Regions from separate parts of the Micromonospora matsumotoense genome, predicted to be linked through region 2. Evidence: riboswitches for the same ligand, from Rfam matches in the RefSeq annotation. Region 2 holds a riboswitch; the other holds the start of a gene.

Region 1 (7,045 bases), 680 kb from region 2:
CCGCCTGCGCGGTCTCCTGACGGGCCGCCCGCTGCGCAGCGCCGACCGCAGCCCGGCCGGGGCAGTTCCCACCAGCCGGGCCGGGGTGGTCCCACCCGCCCGGCCTGAGCCGCTCCCACCCGCCCGGCCGGGGCGGACGCCTCACCGCAGGTAGGCCGAGAGGCCGATCTGCTGGTTGCGGAGGGCGGTGGCGACCACACCGGCGATCTGCCGGGCCCCGGCCGTCTCGAAGTGGGTGTGGTCGGCGCAGAAGAACGCCCCCACCGCGCCCGAGTTGTAGTCGCCGTTGTTCGGGCAGAGCCGCAGCGTGTTGTAGACCGTGTAGCTCAGCTTGTGCAGGTCGATGACGGGGACGTTGTTGGCCCGCCCCGCGTCGAACGTCTCGGTGAGGAAGCCCCGGTTGCCGACGGCGGTGCTGCCCGAGCAGGTGATCGCGGCGGCCGGGGTGAGGAAGACCGGGTACGCGCCGCGCTGCTGGGCCGCGCGGGCCATCACGCCGAGCAGTTCCTTGTAGCGGGCCGACCCGACGTGCCGGTTGCAGGTGGCGCTGCCGTCGTTGATGCCGAACTGGATGAACAGGTAGTCGCCGGCCTTCATCCCACCGCTGGCGTTCAGCATGGCCTGCCAGCGGGTCGAGTAGGTCTGCGGGTTGATCACGCACTCGCCGGCCGCGTTCATCGTGGTGGTGACGTTGGGGTCGTACAGCCAGGTCTGGATGCTGCGCCCGCCGACCGCGCTGTTGACCACCGTGGCGTTGCCGTTGAGGTACTGGCCGAACTGGTTGCCCCAGCCGACCGGGCAGACGGTGCCGGAGGACGGGTTGGCGACCGTGGAGTCGCCGGCCAGCCACACGGTGACCGGCCGCTGCGCCGAGGGGGTCGGGCTGGGCGTCGGAGTGGGCGTGGGCGTCCGGGTCGGGGTCGGGGTGGGCGTCGGGGTCTGGGTCGGCGGGGTGGACGGCGGCGGGCAGGGGGTGGCGGTCGGCGTCGCGCCGGTGCACGACACCCCGTTGAGCGCGAACGCGGTGGGGACCGGGTTGGCGGTGGTCCACCCGCCGTTGAAGCCGAAGCTGACGCCGGCCCCGGTCGCGATGGCGGCGTTGTAACCGGCGTCCTTCGCGCTGACCGCCGTCCCGTTCTGGGTGACGGTGGCGTTCCACGCCTGGCTGACCCGCTGCCCGCTGGCGAAGGCCCAGGTGAGCGTCCAGCCGGAGACCGGGTCGCCGAGGTTGGTGATGGTGACGTCCGCGCCGAAGCCGCCCTGCCACTCGCTGCTGACCTTGTAGTCGACCCGGCAGCCGGTCGCCACCGCGGCCCCGGCCCCGGCCGCGACCGCCACCCCGCCCGCGAGGACCGCCAGCGTGATCGCGCCCAGTCCGGCGGTACGTCGTCGCGCTGCTCTCATGTCCACTCCTCGTCCGTGGTGCCGGGCCGGCGTCGCCCGCCCCCACCTGGACGGCGGCCCGATCCCCGCAACGAAGGCGGAGCCGGCCGCGCACCCGGACGGAAGGAGACAACAATCGATATTACTCGATGCTAGACTCTCCCGTTCGCCGTCGATCAGCTACGGCTCGCCAGCGCGACACGCCGGGGTACGCACCTACGGGCCGTAGCTGATCATGAGCGGTCCCCGGGCAGCCGAACCCCCTCGTCTAGGGTGGTGCGGTGCTCTACTTCCTGATCGTCATCGCCGCGCTGCTGCTGGCGTACGCCGCCGTGCTGGTCAGCTTCGTCCGGCGCGGCCGCAAGATCCCGCCGCAGGCGTACCTGGTGCTGGCGCTGCTCAACGGGCTCATCCTGGCGGCCGTGCTGGCCTGGGCGATCGCCCGCTGACGACCCGGCCGCCAGGGGCCGCAGACCCGACCCCGGCCACCACGAAGCGGGGCCCACCCCGACCACCGTCGGCCCGGGCAGGCCCCGGCCCACTCCGTTCCCCACCGCCCGACGGGCGAGGTCAGTCGCCGGCCAACACCACCGGGTCGTCATCATCGTCGTCGACGTCGTCCTCACCCCAGTTACGCCGGACGAACGGCAGGATCACCCAGAACGTCAGGAACCACAGGCCGGTGAGCACGGTGAGCACCACGGCGATCCCGGTGTCCAGCACGAAGTCAGCGATCAGCAGGACCGCGCTCACCATGGCGACCAGCATGAAGGCCAGGCCGCCGGTGGCCATCCGGTGGGCGAAGCGGACCAGCTCCGGCTTGCGGCCCTGGCGGAACAGCGCCCGGTGGAAGGCGACCGGCGAGATGATCATCGCGGTGGCCGCGGCGGCGGACAGCAACGCGAGAATGTAGACGTCCCGCTGGAACTCGCTCGTCCGGGTGAAACCGTTGCTGAACGGCAGGGTCAACAGGAAGGCGAAGAGGATCTGCACGCCGGTCTGGGCGACCCGCAGCTCCTGGAGCAGATCGGCGAAGTTGCGCTGCCAGCGCTGCTTCTCGGATTCCTTCGACACGCGCTACCTCCGGATAAGACGGTACGACCGACGGGGACACCTCCCCGTCGGCAGCAACGCCTGTGCCCGATCCGGAACCGCGCGAAACCGACTCATGATCGCCGATCAAGCCGATCGGCCGGCGGATCGGCTCAGGCCGTCCCGCGCACCCGGGCCAGGATCGCCTCGGCCAGTGGGCCCGGCGCACGGTCGGGAATCCAGTGGGTGACCCCGGCCAGCACCACGAACCGGTAGTCCCCCGAGACGTGCCGGGCACATGCCTGCGCGGCGGTACGCCCGATCGCGAAGTCCCGGTCGCTCCAGACATAGGTGGTCGGCACGGTCACCGGACCGACCACCTTCATGTCCCGCCCCGACATCGCCCGGTACCAGTTCAACCCGCCGGTCAACGCGCCCGGCCGGCGCATCGGCTCGGCATACCGGGCCACCCGGGCGGAGTCGCCGACGCCGGCCAGCAGCCGGCGCAGGACCGCCCCCCGCCAGGCCAGCAGCACCCGCTCCGCCAGGCCCGCCCGACGGAACAACGTCATGTACGACGAGCGCGCCCGCTGCCGCCGGTCGGTGGCCAACGCGTGGCCGAAGGCGGCCGGATGGGGCACCGAGACCGCGGTGAGGGTGCGTACCCGCTCCGGGTGCCGGGCAGCCAACGCCCAGGCGACGATCGCGCCCCAGTCGTGCCCCACCACGTGCGCGGCCTCGACGCCCAGCGCGTCCAGCACCGCCACCGCGTCGGCGACCAGTTCCGGCAGCCGGTAGCCGGCCACCTCGGCGGGCCGGGCCCCGGGCGAGTAACCCCGCTGGTCGGGGGCGTAGGTGCGCAACCCGGCGGCGTGCAGGGCGGGCACCACCTCGTCCCACTCCCCGCCGTGCTGGGGGAACCCGTGCAGCAGCAGCACGACCGCGCCGTCCTCGGGCCCACCGACCCGTACGTCGAACGTCAGTCCCCGCGCCGCTACCCGCATGATCGGCAGCCTACCCAGCGACCCGGGGCCCCGCTCGGGCGTCGAATGCCGGGAACCGTGACCTGCTGGGCTGTTGGCGCAGGTCGGTGCTAGCGTCTGCCGAGACAACTTCACATCCGACAGGGGAGCGCACAGCGCTGAGAGTGCGGGCACCGCCCGCAGACCCTCGAACCTGATCTGGGTAATGCCAGCGCAGGGAGTTCGGTCGACCTCCAGCCGCGCCGCCGTCCGGCAGCCGCCGGGCGCGGCGTGCGTCTTCTCCTGGTTCGATCTCTGGACTGGGAGCACCGACATGCCGCACACCACCACCAACAGCAACCGGTGGCGCACGATCGACATCGTGGTCGCCGCCGTGATCGCCGTGGCCTTCGGCGTCATCTTCTGGGCCTGGGGCCTGGTCTGGAAGGCCGCCGACCCGGCGTTCGCCGCCGCACCGGCCAGTCAGGCCGTGATGTACGGCGTCTGGCTGGTCCCGGCCGTCCTCGGCGGCCTGGTGATCCGCAAGCCCGGGGCGGCCCTGTTCTGCGAGGCCGTCGCCGCCACCGTCTCCGCGCTGCTCGGCGCGGAGTGGGGCGGGATCACCATCGTACAGGGGCTGATCCAGGGTCTCGGCGCGGAGCTGGCCTTCGCCGCGTTCCGCTACCGGTCATTCCGGCTGCCGGTGGCGGTGCTGGCCGGCGCGCTGACCGGGCTGAGCGCCGCCGTGTTCGACTTCTTCGCCTGGAACGCCGAGTACGACCTGGTCAGCTACCGCCTGCCGTACGCGGCGCTGACCGTGCTCAGCGCTGCCGTCGTCGCCGGGGTCGGCGGTTGGTACCTGACCCGCGCGCTGGCCGAGACCGGGGTGCTGGACCGGTTCCCCGCCGGCCGTGACCGCACCCTGGTCTGACCCTCCCCTGGCGATCATGGAGGTGCCGGCGACGTGGCGAGTGTGAGGCTGGCCGGTTTCGGCTGGCGGCACGCCGGGCGGCGGGCCTGGGCGGTACGCGGGGTGGACCTGCGCATCGACCACGGGGAACGGGTGCTGCTGCTGGGGCCGTCCGGGGCCGGCAAGAGCACCCTGCTGGCCGCGCTGGCCGGGCTGCTGCCGGCGGACTCCGGCGAGCAGGAGGGCACCGTCGAGATCGACGGCCTCGACCCGACCAAGGCCCGCGAACGGGTCGGCACCGTCTTCCAGGACCCGCAGTCCCAGCTGGTGATGGCCCGCTGCGGTGACGACGTCGCGTTCGGCCTGGAGAACCGGGGGGTGCCCGGCGACGAGATCTGGCCCCGGGTGGACGAGGCGCTGCGCCGGGTGGGCTTCCCGTACCACCGGGACCGGCCCACCGCGGCGCTGTCCGGCGGCGAGCAGCAGCGGCTCGCGCTGGCCGGGGTCCTGGCGCTGCGGCCCGGGTTGTTGCTGCTCGACGAGCCGACCGCCAACCTCGACCCGGCCGGCGCGGAGCTGGTGCGCGCGGCGGTGGCCGGCGCGCTGGACCCGGACACCACCCTGGTCCTGGTCGAACACCGGGTCGCCGACGCCCTCGCCCTGGTCGACCGGGTGGTGGTGCTGACCCCCGGTGGCGGGGTCCGGGCCGACGGGCCACCGGAGGCTGTCTTCGCCGCGCACGGTGCCGCGCTCGCCGCCGAGGGCGTCTGGGTGCCCGGCCACCCCACCGGGTCCCGCCCGGCCGTCGGGCCGCCCGGCGCGGGGTTGCTCACCGCCGACCGGCTCGGCCTGCCACCCCGGCTGGCCCCCACCGACCTGACGGTACGCGCCGGCGAGGCGCTCGCCGTCCTCGGTCCCAACGGGGTCGGCAAGTCCACCCTGGCCCTGCTGCTCGGCGGCCTGCTCCGCCCCGGCGTCGGGCGGCTGACCGGCACCGCCGCCCTGGCCGACGGAGACACCCGCACGCCGCCGCACCGGTGGCGGGCCCCCGCCCTGGCCGGCCGGATCGGTTCGGTCTTCCAGGACCCGGAGCACCAGTTCGTCACGGGCACCGTCCGCGACGAACTGGCCCTCGGCCCGCGCCGGACCGGCCGCCCGGAGTCCGCCGTCCGGGCCACCGTGGACGAGTTGCTGGACCGGCTGCGGCTGACCCGGCTCGCCGGGGCCAACCCGTACACCCTCTCCGGTGGGGAGGCCCGGCGGCTCAGCGTGGCGACCGCCCTGGCCACCGCGCCCCGGCTGCTGATCTGCGACGAACCCACCTTCGGTCAGGACCGCCGGACCTGGGGTGAGCTGGTCGACCTCTTCGCCGACCTGCGCGACGCCGGGCACGGCGTGGTGACCGTCACCCACGACGGGGACTTCGTCGCCGCGCTCGCCGACCGGACGGTCACCCTGCACCCCGCCCGGGATGAGCCGTGATCAGCCTGGAACCCGTCGCGGTGCCCGGCGCGCCGCTGGCCCGGCGCAACCCGGTGGCCAAGCTGGCGGCCGGGCTGATCTTCTCGTTCCTGCTGGTGGCCAGCCTCGACCCGGTCGCACCGGCGATCGCGATCGCCGTCGAGCTGGCGTTGCTGCCGCTGTTCGGCATCCGCTACCGGGTGCTGGCCCGGCGGGCCCTGCCCTTGCTGGCCGGTGCCGTCGGCATCCTGGTCACGCTGCTGCTGTTCGCCGCCGACCGGACCGGTCGGGTGCTGTGGGAGGCCGGGCCGCTGCTGGTGACCTCCGGGGTGCTGGTCACCGCGCTCGGGCTGGTGCTGCGGATGCTCGCGGTCGCCCTGCCCGGGGTGATCGTGTTCGCCACCACCGACCCGACCGACCTGGCCGACGCGCTGGTCCAGAACGCGAAGGCCCCGGCCCGGTTCGCCATCGGCGCGCTGGCCGCGTTCCGGTTGGTGCCGCTGCTCGGCCAGGATTGGCAGATGCTCACCATGGCCCGCCGCGCCCGGGGCGTGGACGCCGGCCGCAACCCGCTGGCCCGGTTGAGGCTCTTCGTCTCCACGGCATTCGCCCTGCTGGTGGGCGCGATCCGACGCGGCACCCGGCTGGCGGTGGCGATGGACGCCCGGGGCTTCGACGCCGGCATCCCCCGCACGGTGGCCCGCCGGCAGGTGTTCGGCCCGGCCGACTGGCTGCTGATCGTCGGCGCCGCCGCACTGGCCGGCGGCGCACTCGCGGTCAGCGTCGCCCTCGGCACCTTCCGCCCCCTGATCGGCTGACCAGCGCCCCACCGGGCCATCGGCCCACCGGGCACGCCTGCCACCAGGCACGCCAGGCCACCCGGGCACGCCGGGCCACCCGGGCACGCCGGGCCACCCAGGCCACGCCGGACCACCCAGGCACGCCGGCACCACCCGGGCACGCCAGGCCACCCAGGCACGCCGGCACCACTGGGCCGAAACAGCGGTATCCGGTCCCCCGGATACCGCTGTTTCGGCGATCTGGTGTGGGACGTCTCCGCCGGGGCGGATCAGCTCCGCCGGGGCGGATCAGCTCCGCCGGAAGGCGTACCGGCGGCTCTGGCCCTGGGCGGTGGTGGAGCCGGCCCGGACCGGCCGGCCCGACCGCGACGGCGGCGGGGGCGGGCTCGACCGGACGACGGCGTCCGGATGGGCCGACGCGACGGCGAGGGGGACCGGGTGCGCGGGCGTCACGGCGAGTGCCGCGAGCGCCGCCGGGTCCACCTCCATCGGGGACG
Region 2 (7,045 bases):
GTGGCGGGCCGGCCGGTCGGCGTGGGGGGAAGGCGCTGGTGAGGGCCGCCGCGACGGCGGTCGGGTCGGCGGCCCGCATGATCGCGCCGAGCACCGCCACCCCGACCGCGCCCGCCTCGGCACACGCCGTCACCTGGTCGGGGGTCTCGACGCCGCCCAGGGCGAGCACGGGCACCGGGCTGCGCCGGATCAGGTCGCGCAGCCCGTCCGGGCGCAGGGGTGGGCCGTAGCCGGGTTTGCTGCGGGTGGGCCAGACCGGCGAGAGCGTCACGTAGTCCTCGGTGGTCAGTCGGGCCAGCTCCGCCGCGTCGTGGCAGGACCGGCCGACCAGCCCGACGGCCGGCGGCGGGTACGGCCCGGCGGCGGGCAGGTGGACGGCGTCCCCGTCGAGCGGGTCGGGGCCGGCGACGATCAGGCTGCCGCCGGTGTCGGCCAGGGCGGCCCGCAGCGCGACGGCGAGTGCGGCCCGCTCGGCGCGGGGCAGGTCCTTCTCCCGCAGCACCACCCACCGCACGCCACCGCGGGCCGCCCCGGCGACGACGTCGACGAGTTCCCCCCGCGTCGCCCGTCGGTCCGTCAGCAGCACCACCCCGTCCGGCCGGAGGAGGGGTGGGGCGGCGGGGCGGGTCACAGCTCGGGTCTTCCGTCGTCGGGGGTGGAGGCGAGGGCGTGGAAGCGGCGGGGAATCCGACCGGCGGTGTACGCGAGCCGCCCGGCCTGCACGCCGTACCGCATGGCGGTGGCCATCGCCGTCGGATCGGCGGCCCGGGTGACGGCGCTGGCCAGCAGCACCCCGTCGCAGCCCAGCTCCATGGCGAGCGCCGCGTCGGAGGCGGTGCCGATCCCGGCGTCGAGGATCACCGGCACGTCGACGCTCTGCCGGATCAACCGGATGTGGTGCGGGTTGCTCACACCCAGGCCGGAGCCGATCGGCGCGCCGGCCGGCATCACCGCCGCGCAGCCGACGTCGGCCAGCCGGCGGGCCAGCACCGGGTCGTCCGAGGTGTACGGCAGCACGACGAAGCCGTCGGCGACGAGTTCCTCGGCCGCCCGCAGCAGCTCCACCCCGTCGGGGAGCAGGGTGCGTTCGTCACCGATCACCTCCAGCTTGACCCAGTCGGTGTCGAACGCCTCCCGGGCCAGCCGGGCCACCTTGACCGCCTCCCCGGCGGTGTAGCAGCCGGCGGTGTTGGGCAGCAGCCGCACCGCGCACCGGTCGAGCAGGTCGAGCAGTCCCCCGGCGGTGCCGGGGGCGGTGTCGACCCGGCGCAGGGCGAGGGTGACCAGTTCGGTGCCGGAGGCCCGGATCGCCTGCTCCAGCACGTGCAGGTTGGCCGCGCCGCCGGTGCCGAGGACGAGCCGGGAGGTGAAGGTCCGGTCGGCGATGGTGAGGGACATGCCCGTCACCCGCCCTGGGCGGCGCTGAGCACCTCGACCCGGTCGCCGTCGCACAGCACGGTGGCCGGCCAGCCGCCCCGGGGGACCACCTCGCCGTTGACCGCGACCGCGAGGCCGCGCCGCTGCTCGGTGACCGCGGCGACGAGGTCCGCGACGGTCGTGCCGCCGGCCAGCTCGCGTCCGACGCCGTTGACGATCAGTCGCACGTCTTCCTCCTCAGTGGAACCGGTCGGCGGTGAAGGGGGTGAGCAGCGGGTCCGGCTCGCCGGTGACGATCAGGTCGGTGATCAGGTCGGCGGTGACCGGGGTGAGCACGATGCCGTGCCGGTGGTGGCCGGTGGCGGCGAGCACGCCGGGGCGGCCGGGCAGCGGCCCGAGGATCGGCGCGTTGTCCGGGGTGCCGGGGCGCAGCCCGGCGGTCGCCTCCACCAGCGCGTACTCGGCGAGTTCGGGGACCAGGTCGACGGCGGCGCGGAGCAGGCGCAGCACCGCCCCGGCGGTCACCTCGGTGTCGGCGCGCTCCTCGACGGTCGCCCCGACCACCACCTCGCCGCTGTCGCGGGGGACCAGATAGACCGACTCGCCGTCGGCGTAGCCCCGGATGACGTGGCGGAAGCCGGGCGGGCCGTGGTCGGGCGCGCGCAGCCGCAGCACCTGGCCCTTGACCGGGCGGACCGGCAGCCCGGTCAGCGCGGCGGCGCCGCAGCCGGCGGCGACCACGACGACCGGCGTGGCCAGCTCGGCCAGCCGGGTCACCGGGCCGGGGACCAGGGTCGCGCCGGCCCGTTCGGCGGCGGTCCGCAGCGCGTCGACCAGCCGGCGCGGGTCGACCTGGTGGTCGCCGGGGGCGACCGCGCCGCCGCGCAGCCGGGGGGTCAGCGCCGGTTCGCGGTCCCGCAACTGCGACGGGCGCAACGCGCTGATCGGCAGCCCCAACCCCTGCTGGTACGACCAGAGCCGACGCGCCTCGGCCAGGTCGTCCCCGGTCAGCCCGACGACGAGGGTGCCGTCGGTGCGGTAGCCGAACTCCCTGCCGGTGGCGGCGGCCAGCGCGGCGGCGAAACCCGGCCAGCGGGCGGCGGATGCGGTGAGCAGCCCGGTCAGCTCCCGCTCCCCGAAGTACGCCTCGGCGACCGGGGCGAGCATCCCGGCGGCGACCCGGGACGCGCCGGAGCCGGGGGCCGGATCGTGCACGGCCACCCGCAGGCCCCGGGTGGCGCAGCGCCAGGCGATCGCCAACCCGACCGGCCCCGCGCCCACGATGGCGACGTCGGGCCGGGTCAGCACGTCAGCGCCGCGATCAGCTCGGCGGTGGCCCGGCCCAGGTCGGCGGCGGTGGAGAGCGCCCCGACCACCGCCACCCCGTACGCCCCGGCGGCCCGCAGCGCCGGCACCGTCGCGACGGTGACCCCGCCGATGGCGATCACCGGCACGGCGACGGCCTCGGCGACGGCGCGGATCCCGGCCGGGCCGATCGGGTCGGGCAGGCCGGCCTTGGTGGTGGTGCGGTGGCACGGGCCGACGCCCAGGTAGCTGGCCCCGGCGGCGACCGCCCTGCCGGCGGCCCCGGGTTCCCGGGCGGTCGCGCCGAGCACGGCGTCGACGCCGAGGACCCGACGGGCCGCCGCGACGGGCAGGTCGTCCGCGCCGACGTGGCCGCCGTCGGCGTGCACCGCGAGGGCGACGTGCAGCCGGTCGTTGACCAGGCAGGTCGCCCCGTACGGCGCACAGAGCGCGCGCACCCGCCGGGCCAGGTCGTACGCCTGCCGGTCGGTGGTCCCGTCGGTGACCCGGACCTGGACGACCAGCTCGGCGCGGGCCACCGGGAGGGCGGCCCGCAGGACGGCGAGCGGGTCGCACCCGGGTCGGGTGTCGGTGATCAGATGCAGTCGGCCGAGGGACGGCACGTCAACTCTCCTCCCTGCGCCGGCATTATCCGGATCAGGTTCGACGGTCGGGGGCTCTCAGCCCCCCTCTCAGCCCGGTGTACCGGGCTCCCGTGGGTCACGTGCCTGTGACCGTACGACAGATCCGCTGATCCGCCAAGGGGTGTTACCTTGATCCAAGCATGTCAATCCCTGCCCTTTGCCCCCTCTCTCCACATAAGCCGGAAAAGCGAGTCGACGATACCGAATCGTTACATGCTCATGCCTTGCCGGAAACCAATCCAGCGGCGCTAATTTGTTCAACCGATCGACATTATTCCGGTGCGCGGCCTCGACGAGGTCGACACCTGATCGCCACCGATGCGGACCTCGGCGGGCCCGCACCCATCCGACCGGGGACGGTCTGCGGCGAGTCGTCCCCATGCCCCCACCACTGTCCAGCTCGGACAAAAGGAGCATGGAGTGTCTCCATCCCGCCATCGCCGCGCCCGTCGCGGCCCACTGGGTGCCGGTCTACTGGCCCTCTCCCTACTCGCCAGCGGCCTGATCGGCGGCACCGCCGCCCAGGCCGCTCCCGCGGCGGCAGCCCTGCCACAGGCCGCACCGGCACCCGCACCGGCGGCGGCTGCCGCCGCCGAACCGTTCTCGGTCCTGGTCTTCTCCAAGACCGCCGGGTTCCGGCACGACGCCATCCCGGCCGGCATCACCGCGATCCAGAAGCTCGGCACCGACAACGGGTTCACCGTCGACACCACCGAGGACGGGGCCGCCTTCAACGACACCAACCTGGCCAAGTACCAGGCGGTGATCTGGCTCTCCACCACCGGTGACGTGCTCGACAGCACCCAACAGGCCGCGTTCGAGCGTTACATCAAGGCCGGCGGCGGCTACGCCGGCGTGCACGCCGCCTCGGACACCGAATACGACTGGGCCTGGTACGGCAACCTGGTCGGCGCGTACTTCTCCGGCCACCCGGCCAACCAGCAGGCCACCGTCAAGGTCGAGGACCACGCGCACCCGTCGACCGCCGACCTGCCGGACAAGTGGTCCCGGTTCGACGAGTGGTACAACTTCCGCACCAACCCGCGCGCCAAGGTGCACGTGCTGGCCAGCCTGGACGAGAAGTCCTACAGCCCGGGCGCCGGCGCGATGGGCGCCGACCACCCCACCGCCTGGTGCCAGGACTACGACGGCGGCCGGTCCTGGTACACCGGCGGCGGCCACACCCAGGCGTCGTACACCGAGCCGGAGTTCCTCTCCCACCTGCTCGGCGGCATCCGTACCGCGGCCGGGGTCGAGAACGCCGACTGCGGCGCCTCGAAGACCGCGAACTTCGAGAAGGTCACCCTCGACAGCAACACCAACAACCCGATGGAGCTGGACATCGCTCCGGACGGCCGGGTGTTCTACGCCGAGCGGGACGGCCGGGTGCAGATCGTGAAGCCGGACACCGGCAACACGGCCACCGCCGTCCGGCTGGACGTCTTCACCGGCAACGAGGACGGCCTGCTCGGTCTCCGCCTCGACCCGGACTTCGCCACCAACAAGTGGATCTACCTGTACTACGCGCCGGCCGGTGGTGGCCCCCGCAACTACCTGTCCCGGTTCACCGTCAACGGTGACACCATCGACAAGGCCACCGAGAAGGTCGTCCTCCAGGTCGACACCCAGCGCAACACCTGTTGCCACGCCGGCGGCAGCATGACCTTCGACTCGCAGGGCAACCTCTACCTGGCCACCGGCGACAACACCAACCCGTTCGAGTCGAGCGCGTTCACCCCGATCGACGAGCGGGCCGGCCGGCAGGACTACGACGCGCAGCGCAGCGCCGGCAACACCAACGACCTGCGCGGCAAGGTGATCCGGATCCACCCCGAGGACGACGGCACCTACACGGTCCCGGCGGGGAACCTGTTCGCCCCGGGCACCGCGAAGACCCGTCCCGAGATCTTCGGCATGGGCTTCCGTAACCCGTTCCGGATCGGCGTCGACCAGAAGACCGACACCCTCTACGTCGCGGACTACGGGCCGGACGCCTCGGCGGCCAACCCGAACCGCGGCCCCGAGGGCCTGGTGGAGTGGAACATCGTCGCCACCGCCGGCAACTACGGCTGGCCGTACTGCACCGGCAACAACAAGGCGTACAACGACTACACCTTCCCGTCCGGGCCGAGCGGGGCGAAGTTCGACTGCGCCGCGCCGGTGAACGACTCGCCCAACAACACCGGCCTGACCACCCTGCCGCCGGCCATCGCGGCGACCGTGGACTACGGCTACGCGGGCGACCCGCGCTTCCCCGAGATCGGCGGCGGCGGCGCCCCGATGGGCGGCCCGGTCTACCGCTACGACGCCGACAGCACGTCGAGCCGCAAGTGGCCGGCGTACTACGACGGCAAGGCGCTCCTCGGCGAGTGGAACCAGTCGAAGATGTACACGATGCAGGTCAGCGCGGACGGCAAGTCGCTGATCGACATCAACCAGCTGCTCACCGGCATGTCCATGGTCCGCCCGATGGACTTCGAGTTCGGTCCGGACGGCGCGCTCTACCTGATCGAGTGGGGCACCGGCTTCGGCGGTAACAACGACGACTCCGGGGTCTACCGGATCGACTACACCGCCGGTGACCGCGCGCCGATCGCCGAGGCCAGCGCCGACCCCACCTCCGGGGCCGCACCGCTGACCGTGAACTTCTCCAGCGCCGGCTCCCGTGACCCGGACGGTGGCACGCTGACCTACGCGTGGAAGTTCGGCGACGGGCAGACCTCCACCGAGGCGAACCCCACCCACACCTACACCGCGGCCGGCGACTACACCGCGCAGCTCACCGTGACCAACCCCAAGGGTCGTTCCGCGGTGGCGAACGTGCCGGTGACGGTCGGCAACACCGCCCCGACGGTGACCATCGAGTTCCCGCCCAGCGGCGGCTTCTTCGAGTGGGGCGACCAGGTCAAGTACACGATCAAGGTGACCGACCCGGAGGACGGCACCGTCGACTGTGACCGGGTGCAGCTGCAGGTGCTGCTCGGCCACGACGAGCACGCCCACCCGCTGGAGCAGCACACCGGCTGCACCGGCACCGTGCAGACCTCGCTGGCGTCCGGCCACGGCGCGGAGGCGAACGTCTTCGCGGTCTTCGAGGCCACCTACACCGACGACGGCGGCACCGGCGGTGCCGGCCCGCTGACCGGTCGGGCGATCGAGATCCTCCAGCCCAAGCGCAAGCAGGCCGAGTACTTCACGGCCACCGGTCGTGCCCCGGGCAGCACCGGCGGCGGTGACCCGGGCGTGCAGAAGGAGACCACCACCGACCCCGCCGGGGGCGGCCAGAGCATCGGCTTCATCGAGGACGGCGACTGGTGGTCGCTCGACCCGGCCAACCTGACCGGGATCGAGCAGATCCGCTTCCGGGTGGCCTCCGAGGTGCAGGGTGGACGGATCGACGTGCACGCCGGTGCCGTCGACGGCCCAGTGGTCGCCACGGCCACCGTGCCCACCACGGGCGGCTGGCAGCAGTTCGTCGACGTGACCGCACCGGTGACCGCCGCGGCCGAGGGCGTGCTGTACTTCGTCGCCAAGGACCCGGCCGGTGGCACCGGTTCGCTGTTCAACGTCAACTGGATGGACTTCATCGGTCGGGGCGTCACCGACAACGCTCCGCCGCAGGTGACGGCCACCGCCACCCCGGCGACCGGCACCGCGCCGGTCACCGTCGCCTTCACCGGCACGGCCACCGACACCGAGGGCGACACCCCGCTGACGTA

Evidence for each region. Region 2 has a riboswitch for thiamine pyrophosphate ahead of ACQP1S_RS27860 (thiamine phosphate synthase). Riboswitches for the same ligand answer to the same signal wherever they lie in the genome.
Region 1: it holds a riboswitch for thiamine pyrophosphate, as region 2 does, so the genes downstream of both, ACQP1S_RS24775 (ECF transporter S component) here and ACQP1S_RS27860 (thiamine phosphate synthase) in region 2, are expected to answer to the same signal.

Annotation. Positions count from the first base shown of each region.
Region 1 covers NZ_CP192025.1:5,855,279-5,862,323, forward strand. Annotated here, with positions in the region: gene ACQP1S_RS24750 (cellulose binding domain-containing protein) at 1-20, shown strand, start outside; gene ACQP1S_RS24755 (cellulose binding domain-containing protein) at 142-1,404, opposite strand; gene ACQP1S_RS24760 (hypothetical protein) at 1,665-1,832, shown strand; gene ACQP1S_RS24765 (DUF6328 family protein) at 1,954-2,457, opposite strand; gene ACQP1S_RS24770 (alpha/beta fold hydrolase) at 2,589-3,419, opposite strand; TPP riboswitch at 3,531-3,636, shown strand; gene ACQP1S_RS24775 (ECF transporter S component) at 3,712-4,308, shown strand; gene ACQP1S_RS24780 (ABC transporter ATP-binding protein) at 4,342-5,769, shown strand; gene ACQP1S_RS24785 (energy-coupling factor transporter transmembrane component T family protein) at 5,766-6,566, shown strand; gene ACQP1S_RS24790 (hypothetical protein) at 6,837-7,045, opposite strand, start outside.
Region 2 covers NZ_CP192025.1:6,538,079-6,545,123, forward strand. Annotated here, with positions in the region: gene ACQP1S_RS27840 (thiamine phosphate synthase) at 1-631, opposite strand, end outside; gene ACQP1S_RS27845 (thiazole synthase) at 628-1,398, opposite strand; gene thiS (sulfur carrier protein ThiS) at 1,404-1,604, opposite strand; gene thiO (glycine oxidase ThiO) at 1,615-2,685, opposite strand; gene ACQP1S_RS27860 (thiamine phosphate synthase) at 2,679-3,305, opposite strand; TPP riboswitch at 3,300-3,409, opposite strand; gene ACQP1S_RS27865 (ThuA domain-containing protein) at 3,747-7,045, shown strand, end outside.